DNA from 4 places in the Streptomyces sp. L2 genome. Region 3 is predicted to be linked to each of the others. Evidence: riboswitches for the same ligand, from Rfam matches in the RefSeq annotation. Region 3 holds a riboswitch; each other region holds the start of a gene.

Region 1 (2,194 bases), 2.4 Mb from region 3:
CTCCACGTGGACGTGCGGGCCGGTGACGTTGCCCGTGGCGCCGACGCGTCCGATGACCTGGCCGGTGCTGACCTTCTGGCCGACCGTGACGTTGATCGAGGACTGGTGGCAGAACCACAGCTCGGTGCCGTCGTCCAGGGTGAGGATCGTGCGGTAGCCGTAGGCGCCGGCCCAGCCGGCCCCGGTGATCTTGCCGCTGTGGATGGCGTGGATGAGGGTGCCGGTGGGGGCGGCGAAGTCGAGGCCGGTGTGGTAGCCGGAGGACCACATCGAGCCGGGCTGGCCGAACGTCCCGGTGATCGTGTACGACGTCGTCGGCAGCGTGTACTGCTTCGCCAGCTTGGCCAGGCGCTCCGCCTCGGCCTTCTTGGCGGCGGCGGCCTCCGCGTCCTTCTTCGCGTCGGCGGCCTCGGTGGCGGCCGCCTTCTCCGCCTTGGCGGCCGCGTCGTCGGCCTGCTTCTCGGCGGCGGCGACGGCGGCCACGGTGGCCTTGGTGTCGACCTGGCTCTGCTGCCGGTCGGCCTGGGCCATGATCCGGTTGCGCAGCGCCTCGCCGGCGTCGGAGCCGCCCTGGTCGGTGGCGGAGGCGGTGCCGATGTGGGCCAGCGAGGCCGTGGTGGCTGCGGGGGCGTCGGAGGAGTCGTCGAAGAGGTGGCCGACGGACGGCAGGTCCGGCAGGTCGGGCATCGAGATCGACACCGGCGGCTTGCCGGTGTTGGCGCTGGCCATGCCGCCCGCGCCGACGGCGGCGATGACACCGACGCCGAGGACGGTGGAGCTGCGGGCGAGTCCGCCGCCGCGCTGCTTGGCGACGCGGTGCCGGCCGCGTACCGGGCGGATGGACTCCTCGGTGGGGTTCCACTCCTCCCAGGGGCCCTCGTCGGTGCGCTGGTTGCCGTAGCCGTAGGGCTCGCCGTCACGCTGGCTGGGCACGAAGGGGGCTGTCGGGGCAGGCCGGTTGGACGCCACGCGGGCGTACTCCTTTCCTTCCTCCGCCTACCGGGTTAGCTGACGGGTTCGGAGCAGGAAGGTCTCCTACGCGCGTATACGTGTCGTGGACTCACTGAGAAGTCCACGGCGGTATCCGCGTGATTCACCCCAAGGTGGTGGTTCCCCGGTTCCCTCGCGGGATTCGGCGCGTGCGCACGGAGCCGCCTCTTGTGACGGCTGGGACGACCGCGCTGCGTTATCGAACGTTAATAGACCGGGGTAGCTGATTCCAAGCTGTTCTGCTTGATCATTACCCTTTCTAGAGCGGACGTACGGGCCAAGAGGCATGCAAATCGGGCAGGTTGACCGAACTTCAGGAGTCACAGAGGTTTTGATGGTGACTCAGATGTTATGCGGAGGGCTTCCGTCCGGTCACCATGAGTGAGGGGTGGGGTCGGCGCACCGAGGGACGGCAGAAAACACTCAGGGCCGGAATCCGATGGATTCCGACCCTGAGTTTCAGTAGCGGGGACAGGATTTGAACCTGCGACCTCTGGGTTATGAGCCCAGCGAGCTACCGAGCTGCTCCACCCCGCGTCGTTGAGACCACTGTACGCCATCCGCGGGGTCCGATGCACATCCGTTCCCGCCGGGCAGGTCGAGGCGCTCCGGCACCGGCGGAAGCAGGTGGCGTCCTCAGCCCAGCAGGTGCGCGTTCGGTGCCTTGGCCGCGGCCTCGTACTCGGGCAGCACGACCACGTCCGCTCCCCCGCCGGTCAGCACCCCCGTGCCGTCGGCCCCGGCCACGAAGGTGTCCGGCTCGCGCCAGGCGGTGACCACCCGGCGCACGCCCGCCCCGAGGATCAGCTCGGCGCACGGCGCCGGGCGCGAGGAGCGGCGGGCGCAGGGCTCCAGGCTGCTGTAGACGGTGGCGCCGGGCAGCCGCGGGTCGGCGGGGTCGAGCTTGGCCAGAGCGGCCTCCTCGGCGTGCACCACCGGGTCGCCGCCCTCCCGCGAGTGGCCGCGCGCCAGTTCCGTGCCGTCGGCGGCGACCACGACCGCGCCGACGCTGAAGGCCGTCTCCGAGGGCGGGCACAGCGCGGCCAGCTCGCAGGCGGTGCGCAGCCAGTGGCGGTCGGCCGGGCCGGGCAGCGGGCCGGTGCCGGGGGCGGTGGGCTCGTACCGCATGAGGACGACATCCTCGATCCGGCGGGTCTCGGTGAGGCGGAGCCGGCCCGCCTGGTACGCCCCCGAACCGAACAGG
Region 2 (2,194 bases), 1.5 Mb from region 3:
GGACAGGGCGCGCAGGTGTACGACGCCGGCGCCGGCCGTCTGCTGTGGTCCGTCCGCCTGGACCGGGAGCTGGCGGAAACCGCGCTCGGCAAGATCGAGGCCGAGGTGGGCCAGGTGTATGCGGCCGTCGACCAGGACGGCGTGGACGGGCTCACGCTGATCGAGCCGGGGTACCGGATGCCGCACCCCACGCTGCCGGCCGTGCGGGTCGGCCGGCGCGACGACCTGTGGCGCGCGCCGATCAGCAAGGTGCTGCTGCGCCACCACACCCTGTCGGACGACGAGTTGGCGACCATCGCGCGCGGGGCGGTCGATTCGCTGGCCACGGTCACCATGTCGGGCCCCGGGACCGTGGAGCTCCAGCCGTGCGGGGTCACCAAGGCGGCGGGTCTCGCGCTGGCCGCCGCTCACCTGGGGCTGGCGGCCGAGCGGGCGGTCGCCTTCGGGGACATGCCCAACGACATCCCCATGTTCGAGTGGGCCGGGCACGGTGTCGCCATGGCGAACGCCCATCCCGAGCTGAAGGCGGTCGCCGACGAGGTCACCGCGTCGAACGAGGACGACGGCATCGCCGTCGTCCTCGAAAGACTGTTCCCGAGCCCCTGACGAGTCCAGGGCCGGGATCGCCGGCCTCAGTATGCGCCGAACACGTTGTCGATGGAGCCGTAGCGGGCGGCCGCGTAGTTGCAGGCGGCCGTGATGTTCGCGACCGGGTCGTAAGGGTCGAAGGAGGTGCCGGGCACGTGGTAGGCGGTGAACGTCGGGTCGATCACCTGGAGCAGGCCCTTGGACGGGGTGCCGGCGGCCGCGTTGGAGTCCCAGAGGTTGATGGCGGCGGGGTTGCCGGAGGACTCGCGCATCACGTTGCGGTAGATGCCGTCGTAGGTGCCCGGGATGTGCCGCTCGGCCATGATCGCCAGGGACTCGCGGATCCAGCCGTCGAGGTTGTTCGGGTAGCCGGCGAGGGTGGTGGAGGGCGTCGCGGAGGTGGTGGTGGCCGCGGAGGCGCTGGTGGCGCCGATGAGGGGGAGCGCGAGGACGGCGGCACCGGTGCCGGCGACGGCGAGGGTGCGGACGAGGCGGCGGGTGCGGGGGCGGCGGTGCTGGGCGGCAGCAGACATGGGGATGTTCCTCTCCGTCGCCTGCGAGGTGAGCTGTCGGGTTCGGGCGGGGAGGTGCCCGGTCGCGCCGCGCGGACGGCGGCACGACTTCACCCCTAGCCGTTCCGGTACGACGAGTGCCGTCCGGTCCGGCGACTTACCTGGGTCCCCCGCTCCTGCCACACGAAATGAGTTCGTCGATGGGTGGTGTCGGGCGGTGGCAGGATTCGGCGTCCGTCCGACGGCCGGGAACGTATGCGAGAGCACATGTCGGGAACAAGTACCGGATTCACACAACGCATCAGTTGACCTTGGTCTGTACCGTTTCGAGTACTTGATCCTTTGCAGCCGCCAATCCTCAACTGGCCGGTGGGGCAAGGGGGGATGCGGAGGAAATGCGCCATGGGGCGGTACGGGGCTCGCGTGACCCAATTCACGAAATGGCAAATTATGCAAAATCAGACATGGGGGATTTGCTCGTCCCGGAATACCGCCATCCGTGTCCGTGGTTCTCGGGGATGCGTGCTTTTGTGCAAATCTCGCTGAATCCGTTAAGTCGATAAATGTCCGTTCCTGTCATCCGATCGCGGGCCTGCCGGGAGTGGTCCGGTACGGCCCGGCCTGTAGCGGTGGGCGCTAGCGGTGATCGAAAGCTGACCGGATACGCTGACTTGAGTGATGGCAGCGACCTATCGACAAACCGTGTAATCGCCAGCAGACACCAGCAGACAGGAGACCCCTCGTGACCGTCGTCGGGCCGTTCGGGCTGAGCGTGCGGGACCAGGCTCTGGAAGCCGATGTCCAGGCCGGATTGGCGGCTGTCGAGGAAGGCTTGCTCGAGGCCACCAAGAGCGAGGTCCCGTTCATCACGGAGGCCGCGCAGCACCTCGTCCGGGCCGGCGGGAAGCGGTTCCGGCCGCTCCTGGTGATGCTCGCGGCACAGTTCGGTGACCCCTACGCACCCGGTGTCGTCCCGTCCGCCGTCGTCGTGGAGCTGACCCACCTGGCGACGCTGTACCACGACGACGTGATGGACGAGGCCGCCGTACGACGCGGTGTGGCCAGCGCCAACACCCGCTGGGGCAACTCCGTCG
Region 3 (2,194 bases):
TCCACCGGCCCGGCGCAGTCCAGACGCAGCTGCTCATCGGCCGGATCGGCCCCGACCGGCACGACCGCGTGTGGCCCGCCCAGGTGCTCGGCACCTACTGCCTCGGCGGCACCCTCACCTCCCGTCTGGACCGCGTCCTGCGCGAGGAGAAGGGCTACACCTACGGGGTGCGCGCCTTCGGGCAGGTCCTGCGCGCCGCCCCCGAGGGCACCGGCGCCGCGATGCTCGCCATCAGCGGCTCCGTGGACACCCCGAACACCGGCCCCGCGCTGCAGGACCTGTGGACGGTGCTGCGCACGCTCGCGGCGGACGGCCTCACCGACGCCGAACGCGACGTCGCGGTGCAGAACCTCGTCGGCGTGGCCCCGCTGAAGTACGAGACGGCGGCGGCCGTCGCGGGCACGCTGGCCGACCAGGTCGAGCAGCACCTGCCCGACGACTACCAGGCGACGCTCTACCAGCGGCTCGCCGCCACGGGCACCGTGGAGGCCACCGCGGCCGCCGTGAACGCCTTCCCGGTGCACCGGCTGGTGACCGTCCTCGTCGGCGACGCGACGCAGATCAAGGAGCCGGTCGAGGCGCTCGGCATCGGCGAAGTCACCGTCGTGACGGCCGAGTAGAGCGCCTGCGTGACCGCCGTGTAAGGCATCGGCGGAGCCGGCGCGTCCCGCACGCGCGCGTGGGCCCCTGACGACCGACGGGTCGTCAGGGGCCCACGCCGTTTTCGGCCCGTTCCCCTTGCTCGCCCTCAGATGTCCGAATTGGGGCAGAGGTTGCCTGTCTGCCCTGTGGCATGCGCTACAAAAACCCGGATGCGTTTGGGTATTGAACGCACCCCGCCTTAGCGTCGTCCGGGCTGTTCGTCAGGCAGTGCGCCGCACCCGCGGCACCGGACAGCCATCGCCGAGTCCCCGTACGGCGCGAGCCAGGGGAGCCGGGGACCCACGCAGTCCCTGGGGTGAATCGGACGCCCGCGCGCAGCGAGGGGGTCCGTAGGAGACCTTCCTGCTCCGAACCCGTCAGCTAACCCGGTAGGCGAGAGGGAAGGAAAGGACCAGCCACTTCATGGCGTTCATGTGCGCCACCGGGAAGCACCGCAAGCCCGGCCGGGTCAAGCGCACCACCGCGCAGGCCGCCGGCATCGCCGCCCTCACCACGACCGGTGTCATCGGCACCCTCGCGGCCTCTCCGGCGCTCGCCGCGGAGAGCCCCGTCGAGCAGAGTGGCCTCACCCCGGTCATCACCGTCAGCGACGACGTCGCCCAGCAGATCGACGCACAGGCCGCCGCCCAGAAGGCCGCCGCGGAGCAGAAGGCGGCCGAGGAGGCCGCCGCCAAGGTGGCCGCCGAGCGGGCCAAGGAGGAGCGCGCGGCCCAGGCGCGCGCCGCCCGCGAGGCCGAGCGCAAGCGGCTGAACACCTTCGTCGCCCCGGTCGCGCACTCGTACGTCTCGACGGGCTACAAGGTCGGCGGCACTCTGTGGTCGTCGGGCTCGCACACCGGCATCGACTTCCACGCGGCGAGCGGCACCGCCGTCCACGCGGTCGGTTCCGGCACCGTCGTCTCCACCGGCTGGGGCGGCGCCTACGGCAACCAGATCGTGATCCGGATGGCCGACGGCATGTACACCCAGTACGGCCACCTGTCGTCCATCGGCGTCACGGTGGGCCAGAAGGTCACCCCGGGCCAGCAGATCGCCCTGTCCGGCGCGACCGGCAACGTCACCGGCCCGCATCTGCACTTCGAGGCCCGGACGACCCCCGACTACGGCTCGGACGTCGACCCCATCGCCTACCTGCGCAAGCACGGCGTGCACGTCTGATCCGTCCCGCAGCACTACGGAAGCCCCGGCCCGCCGGCCGGGGTTTTCGCCGTTTTTCGGGTGCGTGAAGGCACCGCACATCACCCCGCTGTCCAAAAGGCATCCATGAATTCCGGCTTCTCGTCGGAAATTCAGGCCGCCTGGCCTAGAGTCGCGGAAAACGCCCGTCGTCGGCGTTTCACGGGGACCAAGGCGGAGGTCGGTCATGCGTATTCCGGCGCATTCGGTGTGCACGGCGATCCGGGACGACATCGTCGCCGGCGTCCACGCGCGTGGCGGCCGGCTCACCGAGGAAGTGCTCGCCCGGAGGTACGGCGTCTCACGCGTCCCGGTCCGGGAGGCCCTGCGCACCCTGGAGGCGGAGGGCTTCGTG
Region 4 (2,194 bases), 1.3 Mb from region 3:
CGTACTGCGCGTGGTTCGTGTCCTGGTACTCGTCCACCAGGACGTGCCGGAAGCGGCGGCGGTAGTGCTCGGCGACGTCCGGGAAGGCGCGCAGCAGGTTGACCGTGGTCATGATGAGGTCGTCGAAGTCGAGCGCGTTGGCCTCGCGCAGCCGCGACTGGTACAGGGCGTACGCCTGCGCGAGGGTCTTCTCGAAACCTCCCCCAGACTCCGTCTGGGAGGTGCCCCCAGTCGCCTGGGCCGCGAAGTCCTCCTCGTCGATCAGCTCGTTCTTCAGATTGCTGATCTTGGCGCTGAAGGACTTGGGCGGGAAGCGCTTGGGGTCGAGGTCCAGGTCACGGCAGACCAGGGCCATCAGGCGCTTGCTGTCGGCGGCGTCGTAGATCGAGAACGAGGAGGTGAAGCCGAGCTTCTTCGACTCCCGGCGCAGGATGCGCACGCACGCGCTGTGGAAGGTCATCACCCACATCGCGTTCGCGCGCGGGCCCACGAGGTGCTCGACGCGCTCCTTCATCTCGCCGGCGGCCTTGTTGGTGAAGGTGATCGCGAGGATCTGGCCCGGGTGCACGTGCCGCTCGGCGAGCAGGTGCGCGATGCGGTGGGTGAGCACACGGGTCTTGCCGGAGCCGGCGCCGGCGACGATGAGCAGGGGCGAGCCGGCGTGCACGACCGCGGCGCGCTGGTTGTCGTTCAGCCCCTCCAGCAGCGCGGCGGTGTCGATGGCGGGGCGCGGGGCGCCGTCGCGGTAGTACGCGTCCCGGTCCGGGGGTACGTCGAACTTCCCGCTGAACAGATCGCCCGGAAGCGGCTCCGGAGCGTGATCGTCCTCGGGCGGTGGCGGGGGTTCCTCCTCGTGCCCACGGGGGGGCTGGAGGGCCGCCAGGAAGCTGTCGTCAAAGAGGCTGCTCATCGCTCTCCGAGTCTAGGGCGCCCCACTGACAACCGGTCGCCGACCCGGGAACATGGCCGGATTCCCGAAGAGTTGATCTACCCGCCTCGCGGGCCGTTCATTCCCTCACGCTGCGAACGTGCCTGCTGGACGGTGTGTGACCGCCGCGCGGGGCAAGCGCGTTCATCCTCAGAGGTAACGAAAATGTATCGGACATATCACGCATCGACCTTCACAGAAGTCACACGAGTTGGCTAGGTTGCGTTCGGGCCGCACGACCCCTTCCGGTGAACCTCGCCGGGCCGGGCGGCCCCCGCCGAGTCCGGCAGCCCCCGTACAGCGGGGCCCGGAGCCGGGGACCCACCGATCCTGGGGTGAATCGCCCTGTCCCGTCCGGGCCAGGGCCGTAGGGCAGCCTTCCGAACCATCCGCCCGAACCCGACAGCTAACCCGGTAGGCGGCACATTGGAAGGAGTCGCCACCCTTGGCGTCGCACCGCAAGCCGCGCCCCGCGGGGGCGCGCGGAGCAGGTCTCCGCACCCCCGCACTCGCCACCGCCGCGCTCACCTCCGTGGCCGTGCTGTCCCAGACGGCCGACGCCGCGCCCGCCGCCTCCGACGACGGCAGGCCGAGCCGGGAGGAGATCGAGAAGAAGGTCGACGACCTGTACCGGCACGCCGAGTCGGCGACCGAGAAGTACGCGGAGAGGCAAGCGGAGAAATACGCCGAGAAGTACGCGGGGACGTACGACGCGCCGAAGTACAACGCGGCCAGGGAACGTGACGGCCGGCAGCGCAGCAGCCTCGACGCACTGCGCGAGGAGGTGGCCCGGCGCTCGGGCCGCCTCAACAAGCCCCGCGCGGACCAGGTTTCGCCCGCCGACGACTCCGCGCCCGTCCGGAGGCGGCTGGACGCCACCCCCGCGGTCGACTCGCCGGCCACGTCGCAGAACGACCTCCAGACCGCCAAGTCCGCCGTCCAGCACAAACTCGCCACCGCGCGCGGGATGCTGTCCCGGCTGACCGAACAGGGGACGGCGCGGCCGGCGGCAGCCGAACGGCACGGCTGGCAACAGACCTGGCACAACCCCGGCCCGGCGCCGACCCTGCAGCCCGACACCACGACACCGAGCGCAGGGTTGCCCGGGAACGTCGAGCCGGCAGGGTTGCCCGGGGTGGTCGAGGCCGGCGGGTTGACCGGATCGGTGCAGTCGGCCGGCCTTCCCGAGGCAATGGGGTCGGCCGGACTGCCGGGGCCGTTCGAGTCGGCCGCCTTGCCCGGGATGGTGGCGTCGGCCCTGCCGGG

What was found. A riboswitch is a leader RNA that binds a small molecule or an ion and turns the genes downstream of it on or off. The one in region 3 is predicted to bind cyclic di-AMP.
Region 1: linked by a shared signal. The riboswitch ahead of DBP14_RS18155 (M23 family metallopeptidase) and the one ahead of DBP14_RS06830 (M23 family metallopeptidase) in region 3 are both predicted to bind cyclic di-AMP.
Region 2: linked by a shared signal. The riboswitch ahead of DBP14_RS13450 (transglycosylase SLT domain-containing protein) and the one ahead of DBP14_RS06830 (M23 family metallopeptidase) in region 3 are both predicted to bind cyclic di-AMP.
Region 4: linked by a shared signal. The riboswitch ahead of DBP14_RS36825 (C40 family peptidase) and the one ahead of DBP14_RS06830 (M23 family metallopeptidase) in region 3 are both predicted to bind cyclic di-AMP.

What each region holds. Positions count from the first base shown of each region.
Region 1 is NZ_QBDT01000001.1:4,089,029-4,091,222, reverse strand. Features, by position in the region: gene DBP14_RS18155 (M23 family metallopeptidase) at 1-969, opposite strand, end outside; cyclic di-AMP (ydaO/yuaA leader) riboswitch at 977-1,148, opposite strand; tRNA gene DBP14_RS18150 (tRNA-Met) at 1,454-1,527, opposite strand; gene DBP14_RS18145 (dihydrofolate reductase family protein) at 1,627-2,194, opposite strand, start outside.
Region 2 is NZ_QBDT01000001.1:3,144,378-3,146,571, reverse strand. Features, by position in the region: gene DBP14_RS13455 (Cof-type HAD-IIB family hydrolase) at 1-606, shown strand, start outside; gene DBP14_RS13450 (transglycosylase SLT domain-containing protein) at 633-1,121, opposite strand; cyclic di-AMP (ydaO/yuaA leader) riboswitch at 1,127-1,310, opposite strand; gene DBP14_RS13445 (polyprenyl synthetase family protein) at 1,843-2,194, shown strand, end outside.
Region 3 is NZ_QBDT01000001.1:1,658,832-1,661,025, reverse strand. Features, by position in the region: gene DBP14_RS06835 (pitrilysin family protein) at 1-620, shown strand, start outside; cyclic di-AMP (ydaO/yuaA leader) riboswitch at 892-1,053, shown strand; gene DBP14_RS06830 (M23 family metallopeptidase) at 1,066-1,821, shown strand; gene DBP14_RS06825 (GntR family transcriptional regulator) at 2,027-2,194, shown strand, end outside.
Region 4 is NZ_QBDT01000001.1:2,940,494-2,942,687, forward strand. Features, by position in the region: gene pcrA (DNA helicase PcrA) at 1-910, opposite strand, end outside; cyclic di-AMP (ydaO/yuaA leader) riboswitch at 1,194-1,366, shown strand; gene DBP14_RS36825 (C40 family peptidase) at 1,374-2,194, shown strand, end outside.